One region of the Paenibacillus sp. S28 genome, then DNA from elsewhere that is predicted to be linked to it. Evidence: riboswitches for the same ligand, from Rfam matches in the RefSeq annotation. Region 1 holds a riboswitch; the other holds the start of a gene.
The links. Region 1 has a riboswitch for cyclic di-AMP ahead of IAE55_RS31835 (ubiquitin-like domain-containing protein). Riboswitches for the same ligand answer to the same signal wherever they lie in the genome.
Positions count from the first base shown of each region.

Region 1 (10,393 bases):
GGCGGTATCGGCCCATGCGGTCGCATCCTTTGCTGTTCGTCCTGGCTCGGCGATTTCGAGCCTGTATCCATCAAGATGGCTAAAGACCAGAGCTTGTCGCTAAATCCGACCAAAATCTCCGGCTTGTGCGGAAGACTCATGTGCTGTCTGAAATATGAGCATGATAATTATGAAAGTGTGAAGGAAGAGCTGCCATCAGTAGGCAAAATCGTCATCACATCGTTGGGAGAAGGCAAAGTGGTCGGTATCAATGCCGGCAGCCGAAGCGTCCATGTCCAGCTGTTTGAAATCAGCAAGGTCAAGGAACTGCCATTGGATGATGTTGTCATCAAGTAAACCGTAGAGGTTACTTTCGGGGTGGAAACTTGGAAAAGAAAAATATTTTTGCACACATTCAAGAGATGGAAACACAAATGGAGCAGGTTCACAGTGATCTGGGTGAAATGAAGCTTCTCATCAAAGAGCTGCTGGAGGAAAACAACCGCCTGAGCCTGGAGAATGAGCAGCTGCGCAAAATATTAAAAGGAGCCATACCGGAGGAAGGATCCCCGCTGCCACAACCGGCCCATGCCACAGCAGAGCAGGAGCATGAGATCGAGGACGTGGTGGGGGAAGGATACGACAACCTCGCGAGGCTGTATCACGAAGGTTTCCATATATGCAACGTCTATTATGGACATTTGCGCACAGAAGGCGATTGCCTTTTCTGCCTGTCTTTTCTGAATAAATGAAGCCGTAGGATAACTCCCTACGGTTTTTTTTCAATGTTTTTATGGTTTACAATGGTTTTATGTAAAAGTACCAAGGAAGGTTACCCTATGCTGCAGAGAAGGAAAATGAAGAATGAAAATTGATAAATCACAGGTAAGCCTGCGGCCGACGGAACGTCTCGACGATCTGCTGACGCATGATTTGCATATTATCCAAAGCGACGAAGTGTTCAGCTTTTCCATGGATGCGGTACTTCTGGCACGTTTCGCAGGGATTCCGGCCAAGGGGAGAGTGCTCGACCTGTGTACGGGCAACGGCGTCATTCCGATGCTGCTCACCACCCGTACCGCGGCGGCTATTGAAGGTATTGAAATTCAGCCCCGTCTGGCGGACATGGCCCGGCGGAGCGTGGAGCTGAACGGCTTAAATGACCGGGTTCTCATCCGCGAAGGCGATTTGCGTGAGCTGCACAAGGAGACCGGGCACGGTGTGTATGACGCCATTACGGTCAATCCGCCCTATATGCCACTGAACGGCAGCGATATCAAGCTGAATCCTCACCAGGCGATCGCCCGCCATGAAATCAGCTGCACCCTGGAAGAGGTTATTCAGACCTGCTTCAGATTGGTCAAGCCCGGCGGGAAAGTCAGCATGGTTCATAAGCCGCAGCGGCTTGCAGACATTATATCGCTGATGCGGCAGCATCGGCTGGAGCCGAAACGGATTCGATTTGTTCATCCAAGGGCCCACTTGGAGGCGAATATGGTGCTGGTCGAGGCGATGAGGGAAGGCAAGCCGGAGGTGCGGTTGCTGCCGCCGCTCATTGTATATAATGAGAATAACAGCTACTGCCCGGAAATTCTGGATATTTACTACGGAGCTAAAGAGGGAAAAGAATGAGTCTGAGCATACAAAGCAGTTTTCAGGAAAAAGAAGAGGGCGCGCCGGGTTCGTTATACCTGGTGGCCACGCCCATCGGCAATTTGGAGGACATGACGTTTCGGGCGGTAAACACGCTAAAGGCCTGTGACATCATCGCCGCAGAGGATACAAGGCAGACGCGCAAGCTGCTCACCCATTTCGACATTTCCCCGTCTATGTTGTTCAGCTATCATGAGCATAATAAGGCGGCAAGCGGACCCGAATTAATACGCTATATAATAGAAGGAAAAAATTTGGCTCTTGTCAGCGATGCCGGTCTGCCGGCGATTTCCGACCCCGGGGCCGACCTCGTTCAGCTGGCGTTGGAACAAGGGATTTCCGTTATTCCGGTCCCGGGTGCCAATGCTGCGTTATCCTCCCTGATCGTGTCGGGACTTCCGACCGAGCGCTTTACGTTTATCGGTTTTCTTCCCCGGGAACGCAAAGAGATTCAAGCGGTACTGGAGCCGCTGCAGGCGGCATCCGGAACGCTGCTGTTTTACGAATCGCCTCATCGGGTAATGAAGACACTCAAGGCCATCCTTGAAATTCTCGGCAATCGGAGAATTGTGCTTGCCCGTGAGCTGACCAAGCGATATGAGGAGTTTGTCAGGGGAACCATTGAAGAGTGCCTCGAGTATCTGGAGGAGCATGCTCCGATTGGCGAATACTGCCTCGTACTGGAAGGCGCGGATCCGAAGGAGGAGCAGAAGCAGCGGGATGCTTGGTGGCAGGAGCTGACCTTGGAAGAGCATGTGGAGCATTACGAAGGGGAAGGGTTGCCAAGGAAAGACGCTATGAAGAAGGCGGCCGCCGACCGCGGCGTTTCCAAAAGGGATGTGTATAACGCGCTATTGTAACAAATGCAGTGGTGAGGGAGCAGTAGGTAGAAGAGAGAAATTTGGTGGGTAAACCACATTTTTGAAAAGACAGTCGCCTTTTATAGGGATGAAAGTTTTTCCGAGGATAGGGAATTTGTGGCAAAATGGAAGCAGCCGGAGTTAGGATGCATCGTGCGGCTGCTTCTCTTCTCCTTGGAGCGGTCATATCGTCTTCAATCAAAAAAAATGCCTCCCACGGCCGGGTTCTAAGCCGAGGAGACACCAAGGAGATATGAAAAAGGTTAGAATTAACAATTTGAATTACTCTTATTATATACTAAAAATCTTAATTTGTCACAGGTGTTGGGATTTCTGATATGCAATCGTGACAAACAATTTTTCCTTTGAAGTAAGTAACATTCTCGGCATTGCCGCAGAAGATGCAGGCCGGTTCGTATTTCTTGAGCATAATACGTTCTCCGTCCACGTAAATCTCAAGTGCGTCTTTCTCTCCAATGCCCAAGGTACGGCGCAGTTCAATGGGGATAACTACCCGACCCAGTTCGTCTACCTTTCTTACAATACCAGTTGATTTCATCATAACTGATCATTGCTCCTCTCGCCATAGTTTTAAATGTCATAATTCGACAACGTTCTCTCTTTAATGATATCAATAATACCAACGATTCCCAAAACAGTCAACCAGTAAATTTGGTTCAATAACCTTACAAATAGCATAACAGCTAGGAAATCACTCATATCAGGATTCTTTTCCAATTATATCGCCTTGGTAGTATAATGTCGATTTGGAAAACCTTAATTCTGCTTATTTCGACATGTATCGACACCAATTGTCAAAAATATTTCAAAATTAAAACACTTAACAACCCGAATTTCACAAAATGAATGGAGTTGACCTGAACATGAACCCACTAAGTGAGGAAAAAGTCTTTAAAGATCCGGTTCACAATTATATTCACGTCCAGGACTCCACGGTTTGGAGGCTCATTAATACGACCGAATTTCAGCGCTTGCGGCGGATCCGGCAGCTTGGAACCTCGTATTTGACGTTTCATGGAGCGGAGCACAGCCGTTTCTCCCATTCTTTAGGGGTATATGAGATTACACGACGGATTATTTCGCAATTTGAGCGCAGCGGATATCCGGATTGGCCGAAAGAAGAGAGGCTGCTGACGCTGTGTGCGGCGCTGCTGCACGACCTGGGACACGGCCCCTTTTCCCATTCGATTGAAGAGGCCTTTCATATGAATCATGAAGACTGGACGCGCCGGATTGTCACCGGAGATACGGAAGTGAATGACATTTTGAGCGAGATTGCCCCGGACTTCCCGGACAAGGTTTCCGCCGTCATCGCGAAGACCTATGATAAACCGATTGTGGTGAACCTCGTTTCAAGCCCCTTGGATGCCGACCGGATGGATTACCTGCTTCGGGATGCCTATTACACCGGGGTGAACTACGGTACGATTGATATTGACCGTATTCTGCGGATGCTCCGTCCTTACCAGGGGAGAGTGGTGGTCAAAGAGTCCGGGATGCATGCCGTGGAGGATTATTTAATGTCCAGGTACCAGATGTACTGGCAGGTCTACTTCCATCCGGTAACCCGCAGTTCGGAAATTATTTTGCGCCAAATTTTCCGGCGGGCCAAGGAGCTGTACCAGGATGGTTATCCATTTGGCTTTATGGTCGAGCCGCTGCCGCAGCTCTTTGAAGACAAACTGGACGTGCAAGCTTATCTGAAGCTGGACGAGGCGCTGATTCAAACGGCTTTCCTCCAGTGGTCCTATGAGGACGACCGCATACTCAGCGAGCTGTGCACCCGATTTATGCACCGTAAACTGTATAAATATGTAGAAATGGACTCCGTCGATTTGGAAATGATCGATGAAATCCGCCGGGAGTTTGGACAAGCTGGAATGAACCCAGAATATGATCTGGAGATTGATTTTCCGACCGATCTTCCTTACGATGTATTTCGTCCGGGTGACGAGTCGAGCCAGAAACAGATCCTACTGCTCGACCGCCAGGAGCAGCTGCGGGAAATATCCGAGGTGTCGGATATTGTCCGTTCCATCAGCGGCATTCACCGCGGGAAATATCACTTGTATTATCCGGAAGATAAACTAGAAAAGGCGATAACCGATCTTTCTCCTTCGATTTCTCGCATTTTCAAGCTTTAATGACAAAATACCGTACGAAAAGGAACATGGGGTACCGACAAGAAGGGAGTTCAAATTCATGGAACTGTTCGACACGCACACCCATCTGGATGCGCAACAATTCGACGAGGACCGGGAGCGGGTCATTGACAATGCCGTACAAGCCGGTGTAACCCGGATGATCAACGTTGGCTTTAACCGGGAGACGATTCCATCGACGATGAAGCTGGTGGAAACGTATGATTTTATATATGCGGCCATAGGCTGGCATCCGCAGGACGCCGTTTTTATGCAGGAAGGCGATCTGGAGTGGATTGCATCCTTATGCAGTCATCCCAAGGTGGTGGCCATCGGTGAAATTGGACTGGATTACTACTGGGACACCTCGCCGAAGGATGTGCAGCACCGGGTCCTCCGCCAGCAGATCGGACTGGCCCGAGAGCTCAACATGCCAATTGTTATACATAACCGGGACGCCCATGAGGATATTGTGAAAATATTACGGGAAGAGAAGGCCGGCGAGGTCGGCGGCGTCATGCATTCGTTCTCGGGGAGCTGGGAAACCGCGAAGCTGTGCCTGAATATGGGCTTCCATCTTTCGTTTGGCGGACCGATTACGTTCAAGAATGCCAGAGTTCCCAAAGAGGTCCTAGCTCAGGTTCCGATGGACAGGCTGCTCATCGAAACCGACTCCCCTTATCTCACGCCGCATCCTTTCCGAGGAAAGAGAAACGAGTCGGCAAACGTCCGTCTGGTCGCTGAAGCGGCAGCCCTGATTAAGGGGGTTGACCTGGAGGAAATTGCCCGGATTACCACCCAAAATGGGCTGGAACGATTTGGAATTGTGTGAAATCGGGAGAAAAACAGCCGAAAAAATGAGCATGAGCGAATGATTAAAGAATTTTAACAAACAAAACGCCGAATATTACATTTTTTTAACCACTTTTTCAAATAAACGTGGTTGATTACTGCTTTACAACATGCATCAAAACAGGATATCATCTTTTCAGTGAATCATTGAGCTGTCGTTAAGGTCTTACCTTCGCAGCTTTCATGAACCAGTCTCGCTGAGTCTCCCGCATGGGAGAACGGGGGAACCAATACTGGAGCGGGTCATGACAGACCGGAAGTGGTCCCATGCCCGCAAGCGTATTTGATTTCTTTCTTGGGTCTCTGGGGTGAATTGAACGGCTTTACGCCATGAGCGTAAGGACGCGAATAGGGCGGCTCTCTTTCGCCCGAACCCGACAGCTAACCCCGTAAGCGGATAAAGAGAGGTACCCTCGTGCATGACAATTCCGATATTCAGACATCCGGAAGCCACGAAAGAGTCCTCGTAAGCTCTTTTCTATCGGCTTCTTTTGTTTTGAATAAAGGAGAGGCAGTCATCATACTGTTGTATAACAGGAGGTGACAAATCATGATGGAGAGATTGGTTCATGGTGCAAGAACGCATGCTTTCTGTGGGTTCTTGTAAAAAATTGAGTATAGTCGCGTCAAATACAATCATGCATAACTCTAGACGGCGAGGCTATGAAGGAGGATCGAGAAAGTGGGCGTTTTCCAACCAGAGAAGACCCATGATTCAAAAATCTCCAGCATGTCTTACGCATTGCGATGGAAGCATGAGAATTTGCGCCAGATCTCCACTGCAGCTATCGTTTCAATCGCGGTTACCCTGATGATCTTGCTGCTCGTGTACAGTCAATCGCGAAAACAAGTTTATTTGGTAGTAGACGGTCAAATGAAATCTGTACAGACCAATACATCTTTACTTCAAGAAATGCTGGATGAGCAGGAAATCAGTCTGAAACCCGAGGACCAAATATCGATGCCGCTGAGCGGGGCTATATCCGACGGCGACAAGGTCGTGATCGACCGCGCGAGTCCTGTGAAAGTGACGGCTGATGGTGCAACGAAGCATTTGTATACAACGGCCAAAACGGTCGGCGACGTGCTGAAAGAAACCGGCGTCAAAGTCAAGGAAACGGACATTGTGACTCCGGCTGTCGAAACGGCGGTCTCCACCAACACGGACATCCGGATCGTCCGGATGAACAAACAAGTGGTACAGCGTCATGAATCCCTCCCCTTCCGGGTGGTCAAAACCTCCGACCCCAGCATTTACAAAGGCGAGTCGCGGGTGATTCAGCAGGGAGCTCCTGGCGTCATGGTGCAGTACATTGAGAAGAAGTACAAAGACGGCAAGCTGGTGTCCATGAAAATGGTGGGCAAAAAAGTGCAGACGGTGACCAAGGATAAGGTCATTGCCGTCGGCACGAAGAAAAAGCCTGTTCCCGTAGTGACCGAAGTCAAAACAGCCGTTGCCAAAGCTTCTTCTACCCCTGCCAAGGTGAAGAAGGTCAGCAGCAGCAGTAACAACCGGGTCAGCAAGGCTGGCGTTGACTTTTCCTACAAGAAGCTGATCAAAGTATCCATGACCGCTTATTCGTCTGGCGAGTCCGGAGTCGGCACACGCACCGCCACAGGAACACGCGTCACGGAAGGCCGCACGATTGCGGTTGATCCAAGCGTCATTCCTTTGGGATGGTGGGTTTACATTGAAGGCGTTGGCTTCCGTCGTGCGGAAGACACAGGCGGAGCCATTAAGGGAAATAAAATCGATATATACTACGATTCCGTCCAGCAGGCACGCAACTTTGGCCGTAAATCCGGCCTTAAGGTGTACGTGATCGGTCCGGTCAAACCGGAGCTGAACTAATTTCGTTTTACTTTGCCATTCTAATGTTATAGTATTATGATCATGAAAATGTCATGCTAAAGAAGAGGAGCTTTCCTCTTCTTTTTGTTGTTAATTTACAGCAGTTTGTCTATACCGGGACCCCGCAAAGTACCTGAACAGGCATCACGGTTATGCCCACTTGCAGGGATACTTGGCTGTCCGGCGGCATTGACGGGTATAATGTACTCGAAAGGAAGACAGGAAATCATGATTAAAGAAGTCATTGTGGTGGAAGGCCGGGATGATACCGTGGCCGTGAAGCGGGCGGTGGATGCCGATACGATCGAGACAGGCGGCTCGGCCATCAATGCGCGTATACTCCAGCGGATCGCGCTGGCTCAGGAGCGGCGGGGGGTCATTGTGCTGACGGACCCGGACCACGCCGGCGAAAGAATCCGCAAAATCATTTCGGCCAAGGTGCCCGGCTGCAAGCATGCGTTTATCCCGGAGGCCGATGCGACCCGCAAGGGGGATATCGGTGTGGAGAACGCCTCGCCTGCGGCGATCCGCAGAGCTCTGGAGCGGGTTCACACCTCTTATGAGGGCGCGGAAAGCCAGATCGACATGGAGGACCTGATGGAGGCGGGGCTGCTGGTGCACCCGGATGCCGCCGCCCGGCGGATGGCGATGGGCAACCTCCTCGGTATCGGCTACTGCAATGGCAAGCAATTTTATAAGCGACTCGCTATATTTCAAATATCCCGCGAAGAATTCGCGGATGCGCTTGCCCGTATCGAAGATGAAGGAGGCCGGACAACGTGAACGGCATGGACGACATCGCCACACCAAGGCGAACCAAAGAAATCATCCAGCGCCACGGCTTTTCATTCAAGAAGAGCCTGGGGCAAAATTTTTTGATCGACCAAAATATTTTAAATAAAATCGTGGATGCGGCCGGACTTGATTCCACCAAGGGTGCCCTGGAGATCGGTCCCGGTATCGGCGCCCTGACCGAAAAGCTGGCCCAGCAGGCAGGGGCCGTCACGGCGGTTGAGATCGACCAGAGGCTGATTCCGATCCTCGAGGAGGTTCTCGCCCCATACCCCGGCGTAAAGGTTCATCATGGGGATGTACTGAAGACGGACCTCGCTGCGCTGTTTAAGAGTAATTTTGCCGGCGTATCCAAAGTCAGCGTTGTGGCCAACCTTCCGTACTATGTGACGACGCCGATCTTGATGAAGCTGCTGGAGGAGCGGCTCCCGCTGGAGAACATCGTCGTGATGATCCAGAAGGAGGTGGCGGACCGGATGGCCGCCCGGCCGGGCACGAAGGATTACGGCAGCCTGAGCATTGCCGTGCAGTATTACAGCGTGCCGGAGCTGGTGTGTATCGTGCCGAAGACGGTATTCATTCCGCAGCCGAACGTGGAATCGGCAGTGATCCGTCTGGCCGTGCGGGAACAGCCGCCGGTTGCGGTGGACGATGAGCGGCATTTCTTCGAGGTGGTACAAGCATCGTTCGCTCAGCGGCGAAAGACGATATCGAACAATCTGAAGAGCCGCTTCTTCCCCACAGAGGGCCGGGAGCGTCTGGATCAGCTGCTGCATGCAGCGGGAATCGACCCGTCCCGCCGCGGCGAGACGCTCAGCATTGAGGAATATGCCGTGCTTAGCAACCTGCTGCGGAAGGAAGGCATCGGCTTAAATTAAACAAAAGATGAACCAATAGGGGGATTCGCCCATACCATGGGGTAGGGGTGATGTTCATGAATATTGGAGACCTGGTCGTGCGCAGATCCTACGGCGGCGATATCGCGTTCCGCGTCGAGGATTTGCGCAGGGACGAAGCGGTGATTAAGGGAACGGAGTTCAGACTTCTGGCGGATTCCCCGCTCGATGATCTGGTAAGGGTCCCTTATGCGCCGGTAAGCGAAAAAACCGAGAAAGCAAATATTAGAGCAAACGAGTCGCTCAGTTTACTGAAACGTCACCGTCAGGAGCAGACCCAGCGGAATCAGGCCACCTTGAGCGGAAGCGGGGAATGGGGAACAGCTGAGCCGGCTTATTTCGAAGTCCCCGGGAAGGTGCTTCATCTGGATGGAGATCCGAATTATTTAAAAAAGAGCCTGAGTCTGTATGAGCAGCTTCGGGTTCCGGCCGAGGGCCATTATGTGAATGAGGCCGGGATGGCGGACGCCCTGTACCGGTTGCTGCCTCGGGTCCGGCCTGATATTGTGGTGATCACGGGTCATGACGGCGTACTGAAGCATCGCCAGAATCATGATTTGTACAGCTTGAACAGCTATAAAAACTCGCAGAACTTCGTCAGGGCGATTCAGGTGGCGCGCCAGTTTGAGCGCCATTACGATCAGATGACGATTATCGCCGGCGCATGCCAGTCGCACTTTGAGGCGCTGCTGCAGGCCGGAGCCAACTTTGCCAGCTCCCCGGGGCGCATCTTGATTCATGCCCTGGATCCGGTATATGTTGCCGCCAAGGCGTCGTTTACATCGGTTAGAGATACGATCAATATGACGGATGTGCTTCACAATACGATCAGCGGCACGCAGGGCGTCGGGGGCATTGAAACCCGCGGGAGCTACCGGATCGGCCTGCCCCGGCTGAACGACTTAACCAAGCTTAAGGTGACGCCGTCGGCCATTTAACATGTCCGGAAATGCCATGCAAAGCTCTTGACCTGACAGTATAACGAAATGCAGGAACCGTAATCTGCCGGCGGATTGCGGTTTTTTGTTGTTATCCGGGTGTAAGCAGAAATGAGCTGGGTTTCCGCAAAAAAATTCGTTGACAACATAAAATTGATGCTGATATAATTATTGTTTTGATTTGACAAAACCTTCTTTTCGAGTTATAATGGACAAGGAAAGAGGTGGTCGTCGACAATGGCTAAAAATACGCTGTTGGAAATCAAACGCAATCTCGAAGCTCACGTGGGTCAGAAGATTTCGCTTCGGGCTAACGGTGGTCGTCGCAAGACCGTCGAGCGTACTGGTGTTTTGGAAGAAACGTACCCATCTGTTTTTATTGTGAAATTGGATCAAGAGCATCAAACCT
Region 1 covers NZ_JACVTM010000026.1:7,096-17,488, forward strand. The annotation lists gene IAE55_RS31800 (PSP1 domain-containing protein) at 1-336, shown strand, start outside; gene yabA (DNA replication initiation control protein YabA) at 366-731, shown strand; gene IAE55_RS31810 (tRNA1(Val) (adenine(37)-N6)-methyltransferase) at 844-1,611, shown strand; gene rsmI (16S rRNA (cytidine(1402)-2'-O)-methyltransferase) at 1,608-2,492, shown strand; gene IAE55_RS31820 (AbrB/MazE/SpoVT family DNA-binding domain-containing protein) at 2,800-3,054, opposite strand; gene IAE55_RS31825 (HD domain-containing protein) at 3,377-4,657, shown strand; gene IAE55_RS31830 (TatD family hydrolase) at 4,716-5,486, shown strand; cyclic di-AMP (ydaO/yuaA leader) riboswitch at 5,692-5,918, shown strand; gene IAE55_RS31835 (ubiquitin-like domain-containing protein) at 6,189-7,358, shown strand; gene rnmV (ribonuclease M5) at 7,587-8,141, shown strand; gene rsmA (16S rRNA (adenine(1518)-N(6)/adenine(1519)-N(6))-dimethyltransferase RsmA) at 8,138-9,028, shown strand; gene yabG (sporulation peptidase YabG) at 9,085-9,984, shown strand; gene veg (biofilm formation stimulator Veg) at 10,222-10,393, shown strand, end outside.

Region 2 (10,393 bases), on a different contig from region 1:
ATCGTGACGATTGGATTGTGCTTCGGGATCGATCTGTGGCTCTCCAAACCGGATGCCGCCAGCATCTTGACCGGGTTCATCCCGACGGCCGATCTGGTGACCGATCATCAGAAGCTCTATATCGCCATCGGCATCCTGGGCGCGACCGTTATGCCGCATAACCTGTACCTTCACTCATCGATCGTGCAGACCCGGCAGTACGAAAACACCGACAAGGGCAAGCGGGAAGCCATCAAATTTTCCGTCTGGGATTCGACGATTGCGCTGACGCTTGCCCTGTTCATCAACGCGGCGATCCTGATCGTCTCGGCGGCGACATTCCACAAGGCGGGGATGACTACGGTCGCCGACATCAGCGATGCGTACCATCTGCTGACGCCGCTGCTCGGAACGACGCTCGGAAGCATTTTGTTCGCCGTCGCCCTGCTGGCATCGGGCCAGAACTCGACGCTGACCGGCACGCTCGCCGGACAGATCGTCATGGAGGGCTTCCTGAACCTGCGGCTGCCGTCCTGGCTGCGCCGGCTGATCACCCGGATGATCGCCATCATCCCGGCGGTCATCGTGACGGCCATCTACGGCGAGAGCGGCACCGAGGATCTGCTCATTCTGAGCCAGGTCATCCTGTCCCTCCAGCTGCCGTTTGCGGTGGTTCCGCTGGTCAAGTTTACTAGCGACAAGAAGCTTATGGGCAAATTCGTCAATCCGGTTTGGGTCAAAATATTGGCCTGGGTCGTGACGGCATTTATCATTGTCCTGAATGTGTACCTTCTGGTTCAGACCATTTTCGGTTAATTGCGATGGACACTATAAAAGCCCCGTATCTCATGGATTCCATGGATACGGGGCTTTTTTTAAATATCAGGACTTGCCGAGCTCGCTCAGGGCCAGGTTCAGCTTCAGCACATTGACACGCTTCTCGCCGAATACGCCGAGGTCCCGGCCCTCTGTGTTCCGCTCAACGAGGCGGTCCAGCTCATCGGCCGAAACGCCGCGCAGCTTGCTGATCCGCGGTACCTGGGCTTTCGCTGATTCGGGTGTAATATGGGGATCCAGCCCGGAGCCCGAGTTGGTGATCAGGTCAACCGGAAGCTCGCTGACCGGTACGTCCGGGTTGTTCTTTTGCCAATCCGCGATCGAGGCTTGAACCCGCTTCAGCAGCTCGGGATTGGATGGAGCATAGTTGTTCGATCCGGAACCCTCTGCCTTGTAATCAATGCTGGAAACACGCCCCTGGAAGAAGGAAGGGTCCGTAAAGGACTGGCCAATCAGCTCGGAACCCACGACCTTTCCCGTGCTGTCCTTAAGCATGCTGCCGCTCGCCTGGCTTGGAAAGATCAGCTGGGCCAGGCCCGTGCTCACCAGCGGGTACGCAATCCCGCATAGGACGATCAGCACCAGACTCGTGCGCAGCGCGACACCCCACAAGGAACCGTTCCACTTTTCTTCGCCGACCGCCGTCGTCACTGTCGTTTTCATATCGTATCATCCCTTTATCATAATCTATCGCTTATCCATTTCTTTAGTTCATTCTATCTAAATCCACAAATGAACCACCAGATCAATCAGCTTGATGCCGATAAAAGGCGCAATCACGCCGCCAAGGCCAAAGATAAGCAGGTTGCGGCTGAGCAGGCGCGACGAGCTTATCGGCTTGTAGGCCACCCCTTTCATCGCCAGCGGGATGAGCAGCGGGATAATGACCGCATTGAAAATCAAGGCGCTTAAGATCGCCGAAAGCGGCGAGCCGAGCTTCATGACGTTCAGCACGTTCATTTCCGGGATAGCGGCCATGAACATGGCGGGAATGATGGCAAAATATTTGGCCACGTCATTCGCGATGCTGAACGTGGTGAGCGCGCCGCGGGTCATCAGCAGCTGCTTGCCGATGGCCACGACCTCGATGATCTTCGTCGGATCAGAATCGAGGTCGACCATGTTGGCCGCTTCCTTCGCAGCCGCCGTGCCGCTGTTCATCGCGAGCCCGACGTCGGCCTGAGCCAGCGCCGGCGCGTCGTTCGTGCCGTCGCCGGTCATGGCGACCAGCTTGCCCTCGGCCTGCTCGCGGCGGATGACCGCGATTTTGTCCTCCGGCTTGCTCTCGGCGATAAAGTCATCGACGCCCGCCTCCCGGGCAATCGTAGCCGCGGTCAGCGGGTTGTCGCCGGTACACATGATCGTCTTGATCCCCATTTGCCGGAGCTGGTCAAAGCGTTCCTTCATGCCGGGTTTGACCGTATCCTTCAGGTGAATCAACCCGTAAATACGGCTGTCCACAGCGATTGCCAGTGGCGTACCGCCTTCCGACGCGATTTTATCGGATTCCATATCCAGATCTGCCGGAATATTTCCACCTTGGGCCAGCACCCAGCGCTTCACCGCGTCCACCGCCCCTTTACGGACATGCCGCCCATCCACCAGGTCGATGCCGCTCATCCGCGTCTCCGCCTTGAACTCGATAAACTCTCCAGCGGCGGCCGCTTCCGGATGAACCTCCATCGACTGCTTCTTCATCAGTTCCAGCACGGAGCGGCCTTCCGGCGTCTCGTCTTTAACCGAGCTGACGGCTGCCCAATAGGCGGTTTCCCCATAATCCGCGTCCCCCACCGGAATGAACTGGCTCGCCATCCGGTTACCGAAGGTAATCGTGCCCGTTTTATCCAAAATGATCGTGTTGATGTCACCGGATGCCTCTACGGCTTTCCCCGACATGGCCAGCACGTTGAACTGCGTAACCCGGTCCATGCCCGCGATGCCGATGGCGGACAGCAGCCCGCCGATCGTCGTCGGAATGAGGCACACGAGCAGGGAGATCAGCACCGGGATATCCAGCGAAATCCCGAAATGCTTGGCAATTGGCGCTAACGTGACAACCACGATCAGAAATATCAACGTTAGTGTTGTAAGCAGCGTGTTAAGAGCAATTTCATTAGGTGTTTTCTGGCGCGCCGCCCCTTCGACCAGAGATATCATCCGGTCCAGGAACGATTCGCCTGGATCGCTTTTGATCATCACCTTGATCTGGTCACTGACGACGCGGGTTCCCCCGGTGACCGAGCTGAAATCGCCGCCGGCTTCTTTGATCACCGGTGCCGATTCGCCGGTAATCGCCGATTCGTCAACCGATGCCAGCCCTTCGATGACTTCCCCGTCACCCGGGATCATCTCGCCCTGGGAGACGATGACGACATCGCCTTTGCGCAGCTCGGCTGAGCTGACGACCTTGATCTCGCCGCCAACGATTTTGTTCGCCGTTATGTCTTTTTTGCTCTTCTTGAGCGTATCGGCCTGGGCCTTGCCCCGGCCTTCCGCCAGCGCCTCCGCGAAATTCGCGAACAGGACGGTGAAGAGCAATATCAGAAACACGGTCAGATTAAACCCTATCCGTCCCCCGGTATGAAAATAAGAGGGAAAAAGAACCATCAGCAGCACCACGAAGGTGCCGACCTCCACAACGAACATGACCGGATTTTTCATCATTACGGCCGGGTTCAGTTTCATAAAGCTGTCTTTCAGCGCCTGTTTGGCAATGCCGCCAGACAGCATGCTTTTGCGTTGTCCGCTCATGACTTGCTCCACCTCTTTAGTTAAGTGTTAAAAATTCGGCGACCGGCCCCAAAACGAGAACCGGAAGGAACGTCAGCGCCCCGATCAGCAGCACGGTTCCGGTCAAAATGCCGGCGAACAGCTTGTTGTCCGTCCGGAAGGTGCCCTGAGTCTCGGCGACCTTCTGCTTCACCGCCAGCGAACCTGCAACGGCGAGCAGCGCGATAATCGAGATATATCGGCCGAGGAGCATCACCAGACCGGTGCTGACGTTCCAGAATACGGTATTGTCCGCCAATCCCTCGAACCCGGAGCCGTTATTCGCCGCCGAGGAGGTGAACTCATAGAGCGACTGGCTCAAGCTGTGATACGAAGGATTGGAGAAGGCGTCGGTTCCCAGGTGCGTCATAAACGAAATCGCCGTCGGCGCAAGAATAATGAAGGGATGCATCAGAATCGCCACCGCGATCAGCTTCATCTCCCGGGCTTCGATTTTCCGGCCCAAAAATTCCGGCGTCCGGCCAACCATTAGGCCGCAGATAAATACGCCAAGGATCGCATACATGATCATATTGACGAAGCCGACCCCCTTGCCGCCGAACACGACGTTCAGCATCATTTCGGCCAGAGGCGCAAGTCCCCCCAGAGGCGTCAGCGTATCATGCATGTTGTTGACCGACCCCGTCGTTGCGGCAGTGGTGACCGTCGTGAACAACGCGGACTGCGCGATACCAAAGCGCACCTCCTTGCCTTCCATGCTGCCGGCCGAGCTGTTGATTCCCAATTGGTTGATCAGCGGGTTGCCGGCTTTTTCCGCGAAATACGTCAGGCACAGGAACGCTACGAACAGCGTCATCATGACGCTGAAAATCATCCAGCCCTGCTTCTTGTTCCGGGCGAACCGTCCGAACGTGTAAGGCAGCGACGCTGAAATCGTCCACATGCTGAGAATTTCGATCACGTTGGTCAGCGGGCTCGGGTTCTCGAACGGATGGGCCGAGTTGACGCCGAAGAAACCTCCCCCGTTTGTTCCGAGGTGCTTGATCGATTCCAGCGAGGCTACAGGACCCAGCGGAATCTGCTGCACGCCGCCTCCCAACGTTTGCACGGCCCGCAGCGGCTCCAGCGTCTGCGGCACTTTGAGCCCGACCAGCACCAGGGTCACGATGAGGGCGAGCGGCACGAACAGGCGGACATGCGCCTTGATAAAGTCCTCGAAGAAGTTCCCGAGCCCCTCACCCCTGCGGGTGATGCCGCGCATAAAAGCAATCGCGATAGCCAGGCCCGAGGCTGCCGAGGTAAACATCATCATCGTGATGACGATCATTTGGCCAAAATAAGACATGCCGCTCTCTCCGCTGTAATGCTGGAGGTTCGTGTTCGTCATAAAGCTGATGACCGTGTTGAAGGACAGACTCGCCTCCATATTGCCGATGCCGCTCGGGTTGCCCGGAAGGGCGCCCATCGTTCGGAGCAATATATAGCTGATCGCTACCAGAAAGATATTGGTTGCGATCATGCTGAGCGCGTACTTTTTCCAATTCATGCTGCCCCGCTGCTTCAGCCCGATGATCCGGTATAGAACTCTTTCCACGCCGCCAAAGATCCGGTCCGTCCGATTCGGTTCATTGGAAAACATATGATATACGTAAGTGCCTACCGGCTTCACGAGCAGCAGGAGAACGAAAATCACGATACAAATTTGCAAAATATCCAAGGTTGGCTTCCCCCTCTTACGAGCATGTTCTGCTTTGGCCCCTTGAGGCTTACAGATTTAAAATACCGGTCAAAATTTTTCCGGATGGATCAAGGCGTAAACCAAATAGATAAAGACAAGCACGGCGAATGCTCCAACGACAATCATTGGTCTTTGCCCCCTTCTTCCACCACTCGGCCGCACCAATGAAGAAATAACAAGAACACGCCATAAGTGGCAGCGAGTGCAAGTATCATATATACATCCATCATCGTTTCCGGTCTCTCCTTTGCATGGTTAGAATCATCTTTATTTCAGTAAAAATCCGACTTCGCCGTTTAAGGTATAAATGATGTGATCTGCACCAAGCCCCCGGTAAATGCCGGGTGAGCTGCCCCTCTGCGTAATGACATATACCGGTTCCGACGTCCAGGGACGGCAGATTTGCAAATAGCGGCAGGTCAGGTTGAGGCTGCTTTCAAACAGAAAGATTTTGCCGACCTCTATTTCGGGAACCACCCAATCCTCCGCGTGATTCGTATTCAGCCGGATGATCCGCTGCACCCCCATTTTTCTCAAGAGGCGTTCCTCCCGGGCACTGTTGGTCAGAACGGCAAAGGGCCTCTTCCAATACATCAGCAGCTTGATAAAATTGCGTCCCGCCTCGTTCGGCGCGGTCACAATGACGACGTTGTCCATTTCAAAGGCTCCTCCTGTGCGGCAGCCGCGAATACGCAAAAGAAGCCGCAGGGAAAGAAGGACCTTTCCCGCGGCTTCTTGAATGTGGACGAATATAAATAGGATCGTCCTATATTCAACATGCGCACGACAAGTGCTGCCTCTCCCGTTACGCTGACGAGGTTAGCTGTCGGATTCGGGCGTGAGAGTCGCCCTACCTTCCGGTACTTACCGTACCGGAAAGATTCACCCCGGCGGCTTCCGTTCCAGGCGGCCGCTGTGGTTCCCCCGCTCCCGGCCGTTTCCGGCCGGAATTAAGCGTTATTGATAAGTGTATGTGATTGTGATGAATGCTCTCTTTTGTTCCAGTAAGCTAAAAAAGGGTAAAAAAAACACAGAGGCCAGCTGATCCCCCTGTGATCCGAAAGTTTATTCGGGTCGCAAGTTTCATCATTCCTCTCTCAAACGGCGCTTACGAGGTTAGCTGACGGATTCGAGCGGTGAGAGTCGCTCTACCCGGCCGGATCCATGGCATCCGTAGCCGGGATTCACCCCTGCGGCTGGCAGCAGACCCCCGACTCTCACACCGGTTCGCTGCTCCATGGCACGCGTTTGGTTCCCCCGATTTCCGCGCTTTTTTGCGGAAACTCAGCGATTAGTAATGGAAACTGTATTGAATACGCTCTGAATCATACACCCGCTCCTTCCAAGCTGTAAAGGCAGTCTAAAAATCATGAACCGCGAATTTTGGAACATTCAGGACCTTATTAGCGCTTACATTTTGGCTTTTTGACTTCTACCTCTTCCATGCTCCCGATTTGGCGCATTTATGAAAACCAGGTCATTCAGGGACACTGGCTCGCAGGAATATCCGCATTGACATTACAGTTCAATCGTTTAAAATTAAATTGTGCGCTTGGTAAATGCTTCGGCTGGATGATGATTCATAGCAGCACAAAAGGAGGAGGATGGCAGTGAGCGTCTACGATTTTCAAGTGAACACGCTGCGCGGCAAAGAGGTATCGTTAAAGGAATATGAAGGTGACGTGCTGCTGATCGTGAACACGGCCAGCAAATGCGGATTTACGCCGCAGTTTCGCGGGCTGCAGGAGCTGTACGACGAGTTCCGCGACCATCATTTTCAAATTCTCGGTTTTCCGAGCAACCAGTTTGCCAATCAGGAGCCAGGTACCAGCGAGGAGATCGGCGAATTCTGCCAGATGAATTACGGGGTCACGTTCCCGATGTTTGAGAAGATCGACGTCAAGGGCAGCAACGCCCATCCACTGTTTCAATATCTTACCCGGGAAGCGCCGGGCGTGCTCGGATCAAAAGCGGTCAAGTGGAACTTTACCAAGTTCCTGGTCGATTCCAAGGGCAGGGTCATCAAGCGTTACGCGCCCAAAACGACACCGGACAAAATCGAAAACGACATCCGCAAGCTGCTTGCATCCCGAAAAAGCGAATAGTGACACAACATGCCACAAAGCAAAAAAAGCTTCCCTGGATTTCTCCAAGGAAGCTTCTTTCTGTGTTCATAGATGCGGTAGAGAGGACTCGAACCTCCACGGGCGTACGCCCACTACCCCCTCAAGATAGCGTGTCTGCCATTCCACCACTACCGCATATCCAAAGTTCATTTAGCGAACTTTTTTATTATACACAAAATCATCCGAATTGTAAAGGGAAATGCACTAGAACATCATATATGTAATATTATATAACATAAAAACCAACGAATATACTGAATAAGTCGCCATAACATTGACAAATCATTATATTTATGTAATATTAACTTACAAATAATAGTGCTCGATGATTTCAATCTGCAATTCACGTCATATTTCTTATCATAAGATAATCTGGAGGTGACCGTGTTGAACGACAAAAGCACCAAACTGCTCGATTACGTGCAAACGCTGGATAACGACTTGTCGGTTGGAGGCTTCAGCCATGTGTTTGACCTCCAAACCCGAATTGCAGAAGGGCGCATCCAGAGCCAGGAAGAGCTGGAAGGGTTCATCCTTCATCCGATGATGAATCGCTTGGTCCGCCAAGACGGCGCGGCCATTCTGGCGATTTACGCAGCTGCCGACCAACGGGATATCCGTCAGATCGCCATAATTGACCGGTACATCCTCGGAAGAATCGCTGTACATGAAAATGATGAAGCGGTGCGCCAACGGGGCAGAAGACTTTTGAAACTGGCCCAGGCTCTGTACCCCTGGCTCAATCTGAAGGTTCTTGACGAACTCGCGCAGAAGGAGCTGTCTCCCGTCTGCCTGGCCACGGCGCATGCCTATGTCAACTATCAGCTCGGGTCCAGCCGCGACCACACCGTTTATGGCTATATGCAATCTGCGGTCTGCACATGCATCCAGCTCGCTGCCCGCTCGCTAAGCATTCCGCCTCACGACGCCAAAGCGTTGGCCGGCAAATGGACGGCTGAAATGGAGCGCGCATGGACAGCGGAGAAAGACTCCCTGCCCACAGACCTTGTCAACATCCAGGAGAACGACTCCCATATCGCCTCGTGAACCCTTTACCAACACCACAAAGGCACTCCGCTCTGCCCTGCCGCAGCGAAGTGCCTTTTCTGTTCCCATGTATGTACTTGACCTTCATCTTACTGATCGCGGGACTGGTTCTTCCGGTATTCCACAAACTTGATGTACTCCTTAATAAACTCCTTCTCGTGATCGGATAGCGGCATTTCGTTTAACTGCCTTCCGTTTTCCCACAAATAAGGATCCTGCTGCTCTTTCACCATATACGGCCCCGGTTCCTTGCCCAGAATCAGCCAGTCAAGGCTGACGCCGAAAAAGCTCGAAATTTCGATCAATTTATTGGTGCTCGGGGTGGACTTCCCCCTTTTCCAATCTCCGAAATTCCCCGTGCTGATATTAAGCTGCTCGCAAAACGACTTTTTGGTCATCCCCTTCTGCTTAATTAATGCCTCAATACGTCCGTAAATGGATTGCATAAAAAACCGCCTTCCAGTCATGTCGCAAAAAACGACGCATTTAAGTAATTTTATGCTTGCAATATGACGCAAAAACGTGTATAGTATTCTTTATATTAGGAATTTCCATACCTATGGCTCTTATTGTATCATTAGTCCCTTTTCTAATCCAACCGCCCTGCAATCATTCACTTCATATCTGACCTTACCTTTCCAACGCGATTCGGGCCCGCTTATGACCAATACCAAGACAGGGAGCGACCGCTTTTGCACACACTCGACATTTCTTATCATGAATTGATCCATGCCATGAGGCAATGTATTGCCGTCGTGGATGCCGGAGGAGTTATCATTTCAGTGAACCACGCCTGGATTCAAAGCGCATATGACGAAGGCGTCCCCCAATCCTTTAACTGGGTTGGCATTAATTTCATGCAAATCGCCGACGCCCTTTCGGGAGAAGACGAACAAGACCTGGACAGACTCCAGGCGGTTTTGCAGGGTATTTCTACATACTACAGGAACGAATTCCGATCGAGCTGCATCCAGCCCTCCCGCTGGTTTCAAATCGAGGCTTTCCCGCTCCGGAACGGCGCCAGGGAGGAACCCCGGGGAATGATCGTCTGCCTGTCGGATATCAGCCGAAGCAAACAGCTCGAGAACGACTTGATGACCGCCTTATCCCAGATCCGCACTCTACGCGGATTGCTGCCCATCTGCGCTGTCTGCAAACGAATTCGCGATGACGATGACTTGTGGAATTCCATCGAGAGTTTTTTGCAAAAGCATGCCCACACCGAATTCACGCACGATATTTGCCCGGACTGCATACGCCGGCTGTATCCCAAGTACTCGTCCATATTGGACACGCCTACTCATCAGTAGCTGCACCACCTCCAGTCTCTTCCCCAACCAAACACTTCTTCAAAATCATCGTCAACGCACCGCAGCTTTTTTTCGTTGACGTTCTTTGTTCATATCCATATAATTGTTATGACAATTATATTTTGAAGGAGTGTTTTCCCTGTCCCGCTTCTCATCTTCGTCCCAAACGATCGGTTTCCGATACGGAAATATGTCCCGCAGAATGTCTTCTATTTTTGCAGGCCTGCTTAAGCCTTACGGCATCACACCCGAGCAATGGTCCGTACTGTACCAGGTTCACCTCCAGGAAGGCATTAACCAGAAGGAACTCGCGCTTCGCTCCGGCAAAGACCAGCCCTCCATCACCCGCATTCTCGATGTGCTGGACAAGAAAGAACTGATTCAGCGCAAGCCGGATCCGGCTGACCGCCGGGCTTATTTAATCTACGCCACGCCAGCCGTGCAGGAGCTGATGAAAGAAACGATCCCGATGGAGCTGAAGCTCAATGACGAGCTGATCGCCGGCATTACGGACGAGCAATTGGAGTCACTGAACCGCATCATGGATCAAATCAATAAAAATATAGACCGAATTTTAATGGAGTAGGAGTCACCTATGAACGACACCCGAGAGAAACTGTGGACAC
Region 2 covers NZ_JACVTM010000010.1:177,598-187,990, reverse strand. The annotation lists gene IAE55_RS23035 (Nramp family divalent metal transporter) at 1-795, shown strand, start outside; gene kdpC (potassium-transporting ATPase subunit KdpC) at 862-1,479, opposite strand; gene kdpB (potassium-transporting ATPase subunit KdpB) at 1,537-3,567, opposite strand; gene kdpA (potassium-transporting ATPase subunit KdpA) at 3,584-5,263, opposite strand; gene kdpF (K(+)-transporting ATPase subunit F) at 5,333-5,410, opposite strand; gene IAE55_RS23010 (hypothetical protein) at 5,552-5,941, opposite strand; cyclic di-AMP (ydaO/yuaA leader) riboswitch at 6,079-6,251, opposite strand; cyclic di-AMP (ydaO/yuaA leader) riboswitch at 6,374-6,584, opposite strand; gene IAE55_RS23005 (glutathione peroxidase) at 6,895-7,389, shown strand; tRNA gene IAE55_RS23000 (tRNA-Leu) at 7,463-7,545, opposite strand; gene IAE55_RS22995 (urease accessory UreF family protein) at 7,798-8,457, shown strand; gene IAE55_RS22990 (helix-turn-helix domain-containing protein) at 8,547-8,903, opposite strand; gene IAE55_RS22985 (PAS domain-containing protein) at 9,150-9,767, shown strand; gene IAE55_RS22980 (MarR family winged helix-turn-helix transcriptional regulator) at 9,970-10,353, shown strand; gene IAE55_RS22975 (MFS transporter) at 10,363-10,393, shown strand, end outside.
Region 2: linked by a shared signal. The riboswitch ahead of IAE55_RS23010 (hypothetical protein) and the one ahead of IAE55_RS31835 (ubiquitin-like domain-containing protein) in region 1 are both predicted to bind cyclic di-AMP.